Regions from separate parts of the Caulobacter sp. KR2-114 genome, predicted to be linked through region 1. Evidence: predicted binding sites of a transcription regulator. Region 1 holds the regulator's gene; the other holds the start of a gene.
The links. The regulator LexA, encoded in region 1, represses DNA repair genes until DNA is damaged. The targets are predictions, from matches to a motif close to ATGTTCNCNANNTGTTCT.

Region 1 (7,497 bases):
GACCCTGTTCAACGAGCTGAAGGCCAAGGCCGACGCCCTGATGGCGCAGATCCGCAAGGGCGGCTCGCTCGAGGCCGCCGCCGCTCAGGTGAACGGCCACGTGACGCACCAGGTCGGCCTGCAGCGGGTCACCGCCCAGCAGCAGGTGCAGACCCTGGGCCAGCCGTTCCTGCAAGCGATCTTCGGGGTGAAACCCGGCGAAGTGTTCGACGCCCTCGGCCCGACGGGCCTCTACATCGCCAGGCTGGACGCGGTGCGCGCCGGCGACACCACGCAAATGGCCCGCGCCGTCCAGTCCTACGGACCACGCGTGTCGGAGGCCTACGCCGGCGACATCTACCAGGCGGCGCAGGGCGCGTCGCAGCACATGGTCAAGCCGCGCACCAACATCAACGCCGCACGCACGGCGATCGGCGTCAGCGCCGAGACCCTGGCCAAGCTGAAGGCGCAGGCCGCAAAGCCCGGCAAGGCGACCACCCCGGCCAAGCCCGCCTCCTGATCGCCAGAGCCATGATCGAACCCGCCTACGAAGACTTCGAACGCGCCTATGCGAACGGCCAGGCCCAGGTGGTCTGGACGCGGCTGGTGGACGACCTGGAAACCCCGGTCTCCGCCTATCTGAAGATCGCCCACGGCCGGCCGTACGCCTTCCTGTTCGAGTCCGTCGAGGGCGGCGCCTGGCGCGGGCGCTATTCGATCGTGGCGATGAAGCCGGACCTCGTCTGGCGCTGCCGCGGCGACAAGGCGGAAGTCGCGCGGGGGGAGGCCATCGCGCGCGGCCAGTTCACGCCGGAGACCGACGGGGCGCTGGAATCCCTGCGCGACCTGGTGGCCGCCTCGCGGCTGGAACTGCCCAAGGGGTTGCCGCCGATGGCGGCGGGCCTTTTCGGGGCGCTGGGCTATGACATGATCCGGCTGGCCGAGCGCCTGCCGCACATCAATCCCGACCCGCTGGACCTGCCCGACGGGATCATGATCCGGCCCTCGATCGTCGCCATCTTCGACGCCATCGCCCAGGAGATCATCCTGGTGACCACGGTGCGCCCCTCGGCCCTGTCGGCCAAGGTCGCCTACGACCAGGCGTCCGCGCGGCTGCAGGCGGTGATCGTCGACCTGGGCAAGACCCTGCCCGGCCCCGGCGCTCGCCCCGCGCCGCTGGGCGACGAGTTCACCTCGCCGGTCAGCCGCCAGGACTATTGGGCCATGGTGGAGAAGGCCAAGGACTACATCCGCGCTGGCGACATCTTCCAGGTGGTGCCGAGCCACCGGTTCCGCGCGCCGTTCCCGTACGAACCGTTCGCCCTCTACCGCTCGCTGCGGCGCACGAACCCCTCGCCGTTCCTGTTCTACCTGAACTTCCCGGGCTTCCAGCTGGTCGGATCGTCGCCGGAGATCCTGGTGCGGCTGCGCGACGGCAAGATCACCATCCGCCCGATCGCCGGCACCCGCCCCCGCGGCGCCACGCCCGAGGAAGACCTGGCGCTGGAGGAGGAGCTGAAGGCCGATCCCAAGGAGCGGGCCGAACACCTGATGCTGCTCGACCTGGGCCGCAACGACGTCGGCCGGGTGGCCATGCTTGGCCAGGAGGGGCTGAACCAGCCCCGCGCCGCCGGCAAACGCGGGCCGCACGTGCGGGTCACCGACAGCTTCTTCATCGAGCGCTACAGCCACGTGATGCACCTGGTGTCCAACGTCGAGGGCGACGCCCCCGAGCGGGTCGATCCGGTGGACGTGCTGATGGCCGCCCTGCCCGCGGGCACCCTGTCCGGCGCGCCCAAGGTGCGGGCGATGGAAATCATCGACGAGCTGGAACAGGAGAAGCGCGGCATCGGCTACGCCGGCGCGGTGGGCTACTTCGGCGCCGACGGCTCGGTGGACACCTGCATCGTGCTGCGCACGGCCCTGGTCAAGGAAGGCGTGATGTACGTGCAGGCCGGCGGCGGGGTGGTCGCCGACAGCGACCCGGACGCCGAGTACGAGGAAACCGTCCACAAGTCCCGCGCCCTGCGCAAAGCCGCGCAGGAAGCCTGGCGCTTCGCCTGAATCAGCAGCCGCCCCTTTCCTTCTCCGTCACCCTCGGCCCTGTGCCGAGGGGCCATGCACACGGGAGACCGGGTGGCGCGCTTCGAAGGGCGCGCCACGCACCGGTGGCCGCCGCGAGCGCCCTGCGACGCTCCGCTGCCGCTCGCGACTTAATTTCACGTGTTCATGGATCCTCGGGACTGACGCCCGAGGATGACGGTGGGGAGGGTGGGCGCAGACGGGGCGCGCGGCGCCGGCCCGGCCCGCCCTAGCGGCCCTGCGTCGCCGCGTGCGGCGCTTCGCTGAACACCGGCGGCAGCACGATCCACACCGTCGCCAGGGCCAGGGCCGAGACCGCGAACAGCGCCGCGGCCGCCACCGCAGCCAGGGCGGGATCGCGCGCCACGGGCGCCTTCAGCAGGGCGCGGGCGCGTTGCAGCGCCACCTTTTCGATCGGCGAATCGACAGTGCTCATGGCGTCACAGTGGCCCGCCCTGCCCCGTCCGCCAACGCGGTCCCTTGGCGCAGCGGCCGCTTGCGCTTAAGTACCGGGCCTCGCGAGGCGCCCCATGATCCTGGTCATCGATAACTACGACAGCTTCACCTACAACCTCGTCCACTACCTGAACGAGCTTGGGGCGGAGACCACGGTCTATCGCAACGACAAGATCACCGTGCAGGACGCCCTGGCCCTTCGCCCCGAGGCGGTGCTGCTGTCGCCGGGTCCGTGCACGCCCAACGAGGCGGGCATCTGCCTGCCGCTGATCTCCGGCGCGCCGGACGACCTGCCGATCCTCGGCGTCTGCCTGGGCCACCAGGCCATCGGCCAGGCCATGGGCGGCGAGGTGATCCGCGCCAAGGCCCTCATGCACGGCAAGACCAGCCCGATCCACCACGCCGGCAAGGGCATCTTCAAGGGCCTGCCCGACCCATTCACCGCCACCCGCTACCACAGCCTTTCGGTGCGGCGCGAAACCCTGCCCGACGTGCTGGAGATCACCGCCTGGACCGACGACGGCGAGATCATGGGCTTCCAGCACAAGACCCGACCGCTGCATGGGGTGCAGTTCCACCCCGAGAGCATCGCCACCGAGGGCGGCCATCAGCTGCTGCTGAACTTCATGGATCTGGCGAGCGTGCAGCGCCTCGTCGAGGCCTGAGCGCGGCGAGATCATGTCTGACGCCTTCAAGCCGCTGCTGGCCAGACTCGCCGACGGCGCCACCATGGACGAGCCCGACGCCGAGGCCTTCTTCGCCGCCTGTCTGCGCGGCGAGCCGAGCCCGGCGCAGATCGCCGCGGCGGTCACCGCCATGCGCATGCGCGGCGAGACCGTCGGCGAGATCACGGCCTGCGCGCGGGCCATGCGGCGGGCCGCCACGGTGCTGGAGCACCCCTTCCAGGTGATCGACGTCTGCGGCACCGGCGGTGACGGGCTGCACACCCTGAACATCTCCACCGCCGTCGGCTTCGTGGCCGCGGGGGGCGGGCTGAAGGTCGCCAAGCACGGCACGCGCGCGGTGTCGTCGCGTTCCGGGTCGTCGGACGTGCTGGGCGCCCTCGGCGTGAACATCGCGGCGGGCCCCGACCGGCAGCGCGAGGCGCTGGAGCGCGCGGGGATCTGCTTCCTGTTCGCGGTCGCCCACCACGGGGCGCTGCGGCACGTGATGCCGGTGCGCCAGGAGCTGGGGTTCCGCACCGTGTTCAACCTGCTGGGGCCGCTGTCCAATCCGGCGGGGGCGCAGCGCCAGTTGCTGGGCGTCTACGACCCGCGCTGGGTCGAACCCCTGGCCAGGGTGCTGGGGGCCCTGGGCGCCGAGCGCGCCTGGGTCGTGCATGGCGAGGGCCTCGACGAGATGAGCACGACCGGGGTCACCCAGGTCGCCGAGTGGCGCACCGGCGCCGGCGTCCGCCTGTTCAATGTCACCCCCGAGGCCGTGGGCCTGCCCCGCGCCGCGCTTTCGGACCTGACCGGCGGCGACGCCGCGGCGAACGCCGAGGCCCTGCGGGCGCTGCTGGCCGGCGCCATGGGCGCCTATCGCGATATCGTCCTGCTCAACGCGGCGGCGGCCTTCCTGGTGGCGGACCGGGCCGAGACCCTGCGCGAAGGCGTCGACATGGCCGCCCACGCCATCGATTCCGGCGCGGCCCTGCGGGCGCTGGACACCCTCGTGGAGATCACGCGAGCATGAGCGACATCCTCGCCAGGATCGCGGCCTACAAGCGCGAGGAGGTCGCCGAGCGGCGCGCGACGGAGACTCAAGGGCAGGTCGACGCGCGCGCCGCCCTCGCCTCGCCGCCCCGCGGTTTCCGCGCTGCCCTGGAGCGGGCGCACGCGCCAGGCCGTCTGGCGCTGATCGCCGAGATCAAGAAGGCTTCGCCGTCCAAGGGGCTGATCCGGCCGGACTTCGACCCCACCGCCCACGCGAGGGCCTATGAGGCCGGCGGCGCGGCCTGCCTGTCCGTGCTCACCGACACCCCCAGCTTCCAGGGGGCCGACGCCTACCTGACGGCGGCCCGGCAGGCCGTCGCCCTGCCCGCCCTGCGCAAGGAGTTCCTGGTCGATCCCTGGCAGGTGGCCGAATCCCGCGCCCTGGGCGCCGACGCCATCCTGGTGATCCTGGCCATGGTGGACGACAGCCTCGCCGCCGACCTGATCGCCGAGGCGGCGCGGTTCGGCATGGACGTGCTGATCGAGACCCATGACGAGGCCGAACTCGACCGCGCCGTGGCGCTGGGCGGCGGCATGATCGGCGTCAACAACCGCGACCTGCGCACCTTCGTCACCGACCTGGCGATCACCGAGCGCCTTGCGGGCCGGGTTCCTGCCGGAGCCCTGCTGGTCACCGAGAGCGGCATCTTCACCCCCGCCGACGCCGCCCGGCTGGAAGCCGCCGGGGCGGTGGCGATGCTGGTCGGCGAGAGCCTGATGCGCCAGGCCGACGTCGCGGCCGCCACCCGCGCCCTGCTGGGCTGAGCCGCGACTCGGGCGCCTGTGGAGACCTGCTTCCGGCTGGACGGCCGGATTCACCGTCGCGGGGCGTTCATCGCCTCCCTATCCCCTTGAAATCACGTTGCTTTGCCGTTCACTTGACATTAAGAAAGAACGCCTAGAGAACATCCAAATGTTTTTGGTTTGTTCCTGACCGGCGCTCCGGCGGGTGAAGGCGAGGCGGCGATGCTCACGCGCAAACAACACGAACTGCTCATGTATATCCATGAGCGGATCAAGGAGACCGGAGTCTCGCCGTCGTTCGACGAGATGAAGGAGGCGCTGGATCTGGCCTCCAAGTCGGGAATTCACCGCCTGATCACGGCGCTGGAGGAACGCGGCTTCCTGCGCCGCCTGCCGCACCGGGCGCGGGCGCTGGAGGTCACCAAGCTGCCGGAACAGGCTACCGCCGCGGCGCCGCCCAAGGGCCGGTCCGCCTTCCGTCCGCAGCTGATCGAGAACGCCGGCCCCGCCGCGCCGGTCGCGGCCAACGACGTGCGCGACCTGCCGGTCCTCGGCCGTATCGCCGCCGGCACGCCGATCGAGGCCATCCAGCACGAGCGCGACCGCCTGCAGGTCCCCGAGAGCATCCTGGGCGCCGGCGAGCACTATGTGCTGGAGGTGCAGGGCGACTCGATGATCCAGGCCGGCATCCTCGACGGCGACTATGTGGTGATCCGCAAGACCAGCACCGCCAACTCCGGCGAGATCGTCGTCGCCCTAGTGATGGGCGAGGAAGCCACGCTGAAGCGCCTGCGCAAGAAGGGCGCCTCGATCGCCCTGGAGGCCGCCAACCCGGCCTACGAGACCCGCATCTTCGGCCCCGACCAGGTGGCCGTGCAGGGCAAGCTGGTGGGGCTCATTCGCCGCTATCACTAGCCTGCGACCAGGGACGGCGTCCGCGCACGTCCTGGGCCCAGACCACGTTCCAGCCCCGCGACGCCCGATAGAGCTCGGCTGAGCCGCCGCGGGCGAAGTCCTCGCCGGTGAGCATCGGCTTGCCCGCGCAGGCCGGGGTGGCGGCGACCTTCGTGGCGCGGATCAGGATCAGGTCGGCGTTGCGGCAGAGGTCGTCCAGCTCGGCTCCGGCCGGCGTGCGGTGGATCCACCACAGCACCACGCGGCCACCGCTGGCGGTGACGGCGCCGCAGATCCGCCGGTCGCAGTCGAACGGCCGGGTGCGGGCCGGATCGTCGTCCTCCAGCATGAAGGCCTGCCGCCGCGACCACATGTCGGCGGCGAACAGCCTGACCTTGGGCCGCAGCAGCCAGGCGGTATGGCCGTCCTGCACGGCCGCGGCCGCCGCATCCGACGCCACCCAGACTTCCGGCGCCGGGGGCCGGGGCCACAGGCTCACCATCAGGGCGCACGGCAGGCCGATCCAGCGCAGGCGGCCCTTCCAGAGGCACAGCATCAGGATGCCGAGAAACGCGACCGGCAGGGTGAAGTCCGGCTTGCTGGGCACGGTCCACACCGACCAGGGCAGGCCGGAGAACCAGCCCGACACCCGATAGAGCAGGTCGATGCCCCAGCCGGCGAGCGCCAGCAGCGGCGCGCCGAGGTGGAAGGTCTCCGCCAGCGCGCCCAGCGCCAGGGCCGGCATGATGACGAAGGTCTCCAGCGGCTCGGTGACCAGGTTGGCGCCCAGGCCATAGACGGCGGTGCGATTGAAGTCCTGCACCCCGAACGGCTCGGTGGCGAGGCCGGCCACGAAGCTGGCGGCCAGGCTGATCGCCAGCCAGCCGAACCCCTGCTGCACAACGCGGATCGGCCAGGGGACGCTGATCGGATGCGGCCGTCGCGGCCAGACCTCGGCCAGGGCCACCAGCGCGGTGGTGGCGGCGAACGACATCTGGAAGCCGGGCTGGACGATGGCCTCCGGCTGCAGCAGCAGGATGGTCAGGGCGGCGATGGCCAGGACGTGCAGGCTGATCGCCCGCCGGTCGACCAGGATGGCGCCGAACACCAGGCTGGCGGTGATCGCCGAGCGCTGCGCCGGCGGCGGCGCGCCGGACACCAGCAGGTACAGCAGGATCGCCGCCAGGCCGACGGCCGCGGCCACCTTCTTGCCCGGAACCCGCAGCGCCAGCCAGGGCCACAGCGCCACCAGCAGCCGGACCGCCAGGAACACGAAGCCGCCGACGATGGCCATGTGCACGCCGCTGATCGAGATGATGTGCGCCAGGCCCGAGTTGCGCAGGCTGGTCTGATCGTCGTCGGACAGCCAGGCCTGGTAGCCGGTGATCATCGCCACCCCGAGCCCGGCGGACTTTGCGTCCATGTCGCCGGCTATGCGGCGGCTCAACGCCCAGCGGGCCTGGTTGATCGCCAGCTCGATCCGCAGGGCGAGCGGCGGCGGCGGCAGGCTGATCAGTTCGGGCGAGGCCTTGGAGAACCCCACCGCGCCGATGCCCTGGAAATATTCGTCCCGGGCGAAATCGTAGGCTCCGGGACTGGCCGGGGCTGGCGGGGGGCTGATGAAGGC
Region 2 (7,497 bases), on a different contig from region 1:
GCGCCCCTCGGCCTCGCTCCAGGCCTCCGGCTTCATCCACGGATTGATGCGGTAGCTCACGGCGTAGTGCGCCGGATCGGTCATCAGGAACTGGGCGGTCATGCGGGGGCTCCGTCGCGGGATCGGCCGACGTGCGGCGACTCCTAGGCTGGCCCTCGGCGGCGTCAGCGAAAAGCGGACTGAGTGGGCGAATTTCGCCGACTTTCTGGACAATTCGCTGGAGATAACGGACAATATGCGCAGATGGACGACCTGGACCACCAGCTGATCGGCCTGCTGCGCGAGGACGCCCGCGCCCCGGTCGCCGGTCTCGCCAAGCGGCTGAAGGTGTCGCGCGGCACGGTGCAGGCGCGTATCGACCGCATGCTGGCGCGCGGCGACATCGCCGGCTTCACCGTGCGCGTGCGGCCCGAGGCCGAGGCCCATCGCGTGCGCGCGGTGATGATGGTCGCCGTCGAGGGCGAGCGCTCCGGCCCGGTGATCCGCGCCCTCTCGGCCTTGCCGCAGGTGGCCGCCGTGCACACCACCAACGGCCGCTGGGACCTGGTGGTCGACCTCGACACCGACAGCCTGCCCGACTTCAGCCGCACCCTCGACGCCGTCCGCCTGATCGACGGCATCGCCGCCACCGAGACCAGCCTGCTGCTGTCGACGCGCCGGCTGTAGAGGGGCGGACGTCGCCGACCACGCCCGGCGTCCCAGCCCCTCTCGTCACCCCGGACAAGCGCGAAGCGCGCCGATCCGGGGCCAGCGGTTCAACCTCCAGGACGATGTCGAGCCTGGCGCTGCCCGGCATTCGCCCAATCGCCGGCGTCTGAGCGCCCGCTTGGCCGGCCCCGGTTCTGCGCTGCGCTCCGGCCGGGGTGACGAGATGGGGAGACGGCGGGGTCGCCGACCCCTGGCGCAAAGCCTCCGCCGGGCGCATCCTCTTTCCGGCTGGGGGCGGTGGATCAATCGGCGCCGCAGGGCGCGGGTCGGAGACGGCGATGCGGATGGCGCGGCCAATGATCGGGCGACTAACGGCTGGACTGTCGCTGCTGGCGGCGCTCGGCGGCTGCGCCGCCAGCGATCCCCTGAACACGCTGCAGGACGGCGTCGGCTATCGCAACGTGGCGGTGGGCTCGGGCAGCGCCAGCGCCTTCTACTACATCCCCGCCGACGCCTGGACGGCGCTGGCGGCCGACGACGGCGCGCGCATGCAGGCCATGCTCGGCGACCACAGCTTCAGCGCGGTCAAGCCCAACACCCCGGTGAAGATGACCCTCGGCCAGCGCTACCTGGTGATCCCGGTCTGCGCCGGCCAGCCCCGCCCCGACCGCGCCATCCGCCCGGTGATCGAGGACCAGAAGACGCTGGAGGTGGAGTGCTGAGGGCGCAGGCCTGGCGGGACCGTCGCGCTCATCCGGGCCGGTGCTGACCTGTGGCCCCTTCCACCCCCGGGCTGCGCCCGGCGATCCCCCTTCCCCGTTTCACGGGGAAGGAGAAAAGTAGTGACCCCGCACTCCTCCCACGCGTAGCGGGGGAGGGGGACCATCGCGCCATCGGCGCGATGGTGGAGGGGGCTTGCGCCCTATCGGCACAAGACCTCGATCCGCGCCTCTACCCCCACGTCGGCATGGTCCCCGCCCCCTCCGCCATGCCATCCGCGGCCGGGGCGATCCGTCGATAGATCAGGGCTTCGGCGACGTGCACGCGGCGCACGGTGGGGGCGGCTTCCAGGTCGGCGATGGTGCGGGCCAGGCGGATGGTGCGGGTCCAGCCGCGGGCGGTCAGGCGGCCCATCTCGGCGGCGCGGGCCATCAGCGCCTGGGCCGGCTCGTCGAGGCCGGCGATGTGCTCCAGCCAGCGGCCCTCGGCCCGCGCGTTCAGCGCCGTGACGCCGCGCGGCGCCGCCTCGCCGTCGGCGCCGGCGGCGATCGCCGCGTCGGCCCGGTCGGCCTGGATCTGGCGGGCGCGGGCGACCCGGGCGGCGACCTCGGCCGTGCCCTCGGCCGGCGGCGGCAGGGTCAGGTCGAAGGCGGTTACCGGCGGCACGTCCACGGCCAGGTCGATGCGGTCCATCAGCGGCCCCGACACCCGGCCCTGGTAGGAGACCTGGCAGCGCGGGGCCTTGCCGCAGTGGCCGCGCCCCGACCCACCCTGGCCGCAGCGGCAGGGGTTCATCGCCGCCACCAGCTGCACCCGGGCCGGATAGCGCACGTGGGCGTTGGCCCGGGCCACCGTGACCTCGCCGGTCTCCAGCGGCTGGCGCAGCGAATCCAGCGCCTGGGCCGAGAACTCCGGCAGCTCGTCCAGGAACAGCACGCCATTGTGCGCCAGGGAGACCTCGCCCGGCCTGACCCGGGTCCCGCCGCCGGTCAGGGCGGCCATGGTGGCCGAGTGGTGCGGGGCGCGGAACGGCCGCGCCCGGGTCAGGGCGCCCTTGGCGATCAGGCCGGCGATCGAGTGCACCATCGAGGTTTCCAGCAGCTCGCCCGGCGTCAGCGGCGGCAGCAGCCCCGGCAGGCGCTGGGCCAGCATCGACTTTCCCGAGCCCGGCGGGCCGACGTACAACAGGTTGTGGCCGCCGGCGGCGGCGATCTCCAGCGCCCGCTTGGCGTTCTCCTGGCCCTTGACGTCCTTCAGGTCCGGCGCGGCGACGCCGTCGAGCATCGGGCCGGGTTGCGGCGGGCTCATCAGCTGGCTGCCGCGGAAGTGGTTGATCAGGGCGATCAGCGAGCGGGGCGCCAGCACCGGGGTGTCGCCGGCCCAGGCCGCCTCGGGCCCGCAGGCGTCCGGGCAGATCAGGCCCAGGCCCATCGAACCGGCCGCCACCGCCGCCGGCAGGGCTCCAGCCACAGGGGCGATCTCGCCGTTGAGATTCAGCTCGCCGATCGCGGCCCAGCCGTCCAGGGCGTCGGCCGGCAGCACCCCCAGCAGGATCAGCAGGGCGAGCGCGATCGGCAGGTCGAAGTGGTTGCCTTCCTTGGGCAGGTCGGCCGGCGCCAGGTTGGCGACGATGCGCTTGCCCGGCAGCGCCAGCCCCAGGCCGGCGAAGGCGGCGCGCACCCGCTCGCGCGATTCCGCCACCGCCTTGTCGGCCAGGCCCACCACCATGAAGCTGGGCAGGCCGAGGGTGGTCTGCACCTCCACGTCGACCCGACGGGCGTCGACGCCCTCGAACGCCACTGAAACCACCCGCGCCGCCACGGAATTATCCCCCACAGCCCGTTGTTATCCACAATCTGAGCACGAGTAGGAGGGTGGATCAAGAACAAAGGTAGAACTTAGCGGGTAACTGTATCAACTCTGTGACTTAGACGGGGGCCTTCAACCAGAAGCTAAGCTTCACAGGGCGCCGCGCAGCGCCTCCACCCGGTCCCACAGCGCCGCCGCCGCGTCGCCGCCGCCGAACCGCTTCAGCTGCTGCGCGCCGGTGGGGGAGGTGACGTTGATCTCGGTCAGGTAGTCGCCGATCACGTCGATGCCCACGAACAGCAGGCCGCGGCTCTTCAGCTCCGGCGCAATGGTGTCGCAGATCTCGCGGTCGCGGGCGGTCAGCTCCACCGCCTCGGCGCGGCCGCCGCGGGCGAGGTTCGAGCGCACCTGGCCCTCGGCCGGCACCCGGTTGATGGCCCCGACCGGCTCGCCGTCCACCAGGATGATGCGCTTGTCGCCCTTCGACACCGCCGGCACGAACTTCTGGGCGATCACCTGCTCGCGGCCGATCATGGCGTGCAGTTCCAGGAGGGCGTCGAGGTTGGGGTCGTCCGCCTTCAGCCGCACCACGCCCGAGCCGCCGCCGCCGTACAGCGGCTTGAGCACCATGTCGCCGTGGCGGGCGTGGAAGTCGTGCAGCATGTCGGCGTCGGAGGTGATCAGGGTCGGTGGCTGCAGGCCGGGAAAGCCGGTGACGAACAGCTTCTCCGGCGCGTTCCTGACCTCGAAGGGGTTGTTGACCACCAGGGTCGCCGGGTGGATGCGCTCCAGGAAGTGGGTGGCGGTGATGTAGGCCATGTCGAACGGCGGATCCTGGCGCATCAGGATGGCGTCGAACTCCGACAGGTCGCGCACCTCGTACTGGCCGAGGTCGTGGTGGTCGCCCTTCACCGCGCGCAGGTTCAGCGGCCGGCCCCGCGCCAGCACCCGGCCGTCCTCCAGGCCGATGCGGTCGGGGGTATAGACCCACAGGCCGTGGCCGCGGGTCTGGGCCTCCAGCATCAGCAGGAAGGTGGTGTCGGTGTCGATGTTGATCCCTTCGACGGGATCCATCTGGATGGCGACCTGAAGCGGCATGCATTCCCCGGCTGAGCTAAGGCCCAGGCGGTGATGTAGTGGCAGCGCGGCCGGGGCGGAAGCGCCTTCCGCTGGCGCCGGGGCGAGGAAAACTGGCGGAGGGCCCCGCGCTCACGCCAGGCGCGGGTCCCGCCCATGCTCGCGAGCCGGCTCACACCCGAAGATGATGGGGTCTGATCTGCCTTCTCCCCTTGCGGGAGAAGGTGTCTTGCGTAGCAAGACGGATGAGGGGTCTCCGAGGCAATGCCGGCCGTCGCCGCGCCGGGGCCGACACGCTGGTCTTCAAAGACTCGTCCACCCCTCATCCGACCCGCTGACGCGGGCCACCTTCTCCCGCAAGGGGAGAAGGACACCGCACCGGGCAGCGCTTGTGACCAGTTTCCAGGGCGGGCGCTTCAGCCCTTCCCCGCGTGGACCCTGGCCAGCAGGGCGGCCTCGCGTTCGGGGGTCAGGCCGGCGTGCAGGGTCGCCTGGCGTTCGGCCGGCAGGGTCCGGAACCAGGCCAGGGTGTCGGCGGCGGTGGTCGCCGTGGGGCGGAAGGTCAGGCCGGCCGCCAGGGCGCGGTCGATGCGGCGGCGGGCGAAGCCGGCGTCCTCGCCGCTTCCGGGAACCCAGGCGGGCATGTCGCTCCAGGCCTCGACGTGCTCGGCGTCGAGGATCGCCGTTGGGACCCAGGTCAGCTGGGGGGTCACGCCGACGCCGGCGGCGATGTCCGCCAGCATCGCCCGCATGCTCAGCTCGTGCGCCGGGCCGGTGGCGTTGAACACGCCGAAGGTGCGCTGCTCGGCCAGGCGGATGGTCCATTCGGCCAGGTCGCGGGCGTCGATGAACTGCACCGGATCGGTCCCGTCGCCGGGCGCGGCGATCTCGCCGCCCCGCGCCAGGCGCACCGGCCACCAGGTGAAGCGGTCGGTCTCGTCGCCGGGTCCGGCGATCAGGCCGGGGCGGACGATGGTCACCGCCGCGCCGAACTGGCGCCTGGCCTCGCCCTCGCTGGCCGCCTTCAATGGGCCGTAGAGCTCGCGGTGCGGGCCGGCGGAGGTCTCGGCCAGCGGGTCCTTGCCGGCGTAGGCCAGCAGCGGCGCGGTCTCGTCGGCCGCGGCGTGGTTGTCGGCGTAGACCGAGACGGTGGAGACGAACAGGTACTGGCCGACGTGGCCGGCCAGCGCCTTGCCGGCGTCGCGCACCCAGAACGGCAGGGTGGTGGGGTTATCGATGCAGGCGTCCCACGACCGGCCTTCCAGCGCCTTCAGGTCGCCGGTGCTGCGGTCGCCCAGCAGCTCCTCCACCGGGCCGGGCCAGGCCTCCTTCTGGCGGCCGCGGTTGAAGATCGTCACCTGGTGGCCGCGGTCCAGGGCATAGCGCACCTGGTGCGGGCCGATGAACCCTGTGCCGCCGAGGATCAGCAGCTTCAGCGGCCGGGGCGGCGCGGCGGCCGCCCGGGCGAGGGCGGGGGCCGCGAGGGTGGCGGCCAGCAGGCCGCGGCGGGTGAGTCGCGCCATGGTCTTCTCCTCCCGGTCGCTGCCCGCCGGCGCCCGCCAGGCGATCAGGCGCCGGCTTTTTGAGCAGATCACGGACAGATACGCCGCCCGCAACAGCGCCGATTCCGGCAATCTATACTCATTATTGAGGGCGCGGCCTCAGTTTGGTTGCGCGTTCGCAGATTCCCGTTATCTGAGCCGTCGACATGTCGGGATCGCCGGCGCCGCAGGCAGAAGGCCACCAACACGGCGGACATCGCCTATGGCGTCTACACCGGCCAGTTCCCGAACATCAGCCGCTCGCGCACCAAGACCGTGCCGACCCTCGGCGCCTATGGCCAGGTCAACTGGCGGGTCCCCGGCAATCCCCTGACGGTGTCGCTGGGCTACAAGGTGGACGACTATTTCGGCCCCGCGGACGGCGGCTTCCAGAGCAGTCGCTCCGTCGACGTCCTGGAGCACGGTCCGTTCGTCTCCCTGGTCTGGAAGCTGCAGTAGCGGCCAGGCCGCCCCATGGCGCGGGACGTCTCACCGATCCTGGACGGCACGGCCGAGCTGGCCGTCGAATGGCGCTCGGGCTGGCTGGCCGGCGACCCGGCCATCGAGGCCCGGATGGCGACGGTGGTGCAGAGCTAGGATCTGGTGGGCAAGCCGCGCCGCGCGATCTGGCGGACCAGCGGCCTGACCTTGGTGGGCTACACCGACGAGGGCGAGCAGATCCGTGTCGCGTGGTTCGAGCATGCCGCGGTGCGTTAGCCCTCTCGGGCGGAAACCCCTCACCTTCCCACGCGGCTTGCTCCCGCAAGCCACGCGGGCCCCTTCCTCTCCCTGTGGGAGAGGAATTCTTCAGCGCCGTTCGCAGGTTAGGATGTTCGCGCTGGTTCTCTCTTCCCCCTCTCCCACAGGGAGAGGGAGGGGCCCATGGCGCAGCCATGGGAAGGTGAGGGGTTCCTCCGCCGGACGCAGCCTAGTTGAGCTTCAGCCGCACGCGTTCGCGCGCCGCGCGGGCGGCGAGGGCGGCGCCGCCGTCGAGCAGCTGGGCCTGGCCCAGGGCCAGCAAGGCCCCGGCCAGGGCGCCCTGGCCCTCGCGGGCGGCGGCGACGTCCAGCCAGGGGCGGTGGTCGGTGGGGTCCAGCAGGGCCCGGCGCAGGGCCGAGCGCTCGGCGCGGGCGTAGTCGCGGGCGGCGACGGCGCGGGCGAAGATGTTGTTCTGCAGCCGGATCAGCACCGCCCGGTCGCTCACCGGCGCCATCAGCGTGTCGAGCCGCTCAGCGACGTCCGGGGTCAGGCCGGCGTGCAGCGCCCGGCGGGTCAGCTCCGAGGGCAGCACCACGCGGCCCTCGCTGTAGGGGTCCAGCGCCAGCGGCCCCTCGTCGGTCTCGATGCGCAGCAGGAAGTGGCCGGGGAAGTCGACGCCGCGCACCTCCAGGCCGCAGCGCCGGGCGGCGTCGAGGTAGTAGACCCCCAGCGCCACCGGCAGCCCCTTGCGGCGCTGGCAGACGGCCAGGATGTCGGCGTTGTCGGGATGGTCGTAGGTGATCAGGTCGCCGGCCAGGCGCAGGTCGCCGGCCATGGTCTCGGCCAGGGCCTCCTCCGGCGACTCCCGGTCCAGGCGGAGCTTCAGCCGTTCGGCGCCCTCGCGGGCCATCTGCCGGGCGGCCTCCGGATCGCGGGTCGGATCCTCGTGCACCGAACAGGCGATCGCCGCGTCGAGCAGGGGGAAGTCGGCGTCCCCGCGCTC

Region 2: ACO2Q3_RS23040 (YifB family Mg chelatase-like AAA ATPase) is a predicted target of LexA. The motif match lies at 3,251-3,268, and genes of this name have one in related genera.

What each region holds. Positions count from the first base shown of each region.
Region 1 is NZ_JBMSEC010000002.1:418,113-425,609, forward strand. Features, by position in the region: gene ACO2Q3_RS08130 (peptidyl-prolyl cis-trans isomerase) at 1-499, shown strand, start outside; gene trpE (anthranilate synthase component I) at 511-2,043, shown strand; gene ACO2Q3_RS08140 (hypothetical protein) at 2,291-2,497, opposite strand; gene ACO2Q3_RS08145 (anthranilate synthase component II) at 2,592-3,182, shown strand; gene trpD (anthranilate phosphoribosyltransferase) at 3,196-4,212, shown strand; gene trpC (indole-3-glycerol phosphate synthase TrpC) at 4,209-4,997, shown strand; gene lexA (transcriptional repressor LexA) at 5,199-5,891, shown strand; gene ACO2Q3_RS08165 (ComEC/Rec2 family competence protein) at 5,872-7,497, opposite strand, start outside.
Region 2 is NZ_JBMSEC010000007.1:265,817-273,313, reverse strand. Features, by position in the region: gene ACO2Q3_RS23055 (dimethylarginine dimethylaminohydrolase family protein) at 1-102, opposite strand, end outside; gene ACO2Q3_RS23050 (Lrp/AsnC family transcriptional regulator) at 244-666, shown strand; gene ACO2Q3_RS23045 (hypothetical protein) at 1,005-1,370, shown strand; gene ACO2Q3_RS23040 (YifB family Mg chelatase-like AAA ATPase) at 1,600-3,189, opposite strand; gene gshB (glutathione synthase) at 3,328-4,275, opposite strand; gene ACO2Q3_RS23030 (NAD-dependent epimerase/dehydratase family protein) at 4,671-5,777, opposite strand; gene ACO2Q3_RS23025 (hypothetical protein) at 5,925-6,254, shown strand; gene ACO2Q3_RS23020 (hypothetical protein) at 6,270-6,392, shown strand; gene ACO2Q3_RS23015 (SirB1 family protein) at 6,724-7,497, opposite strand, start outside.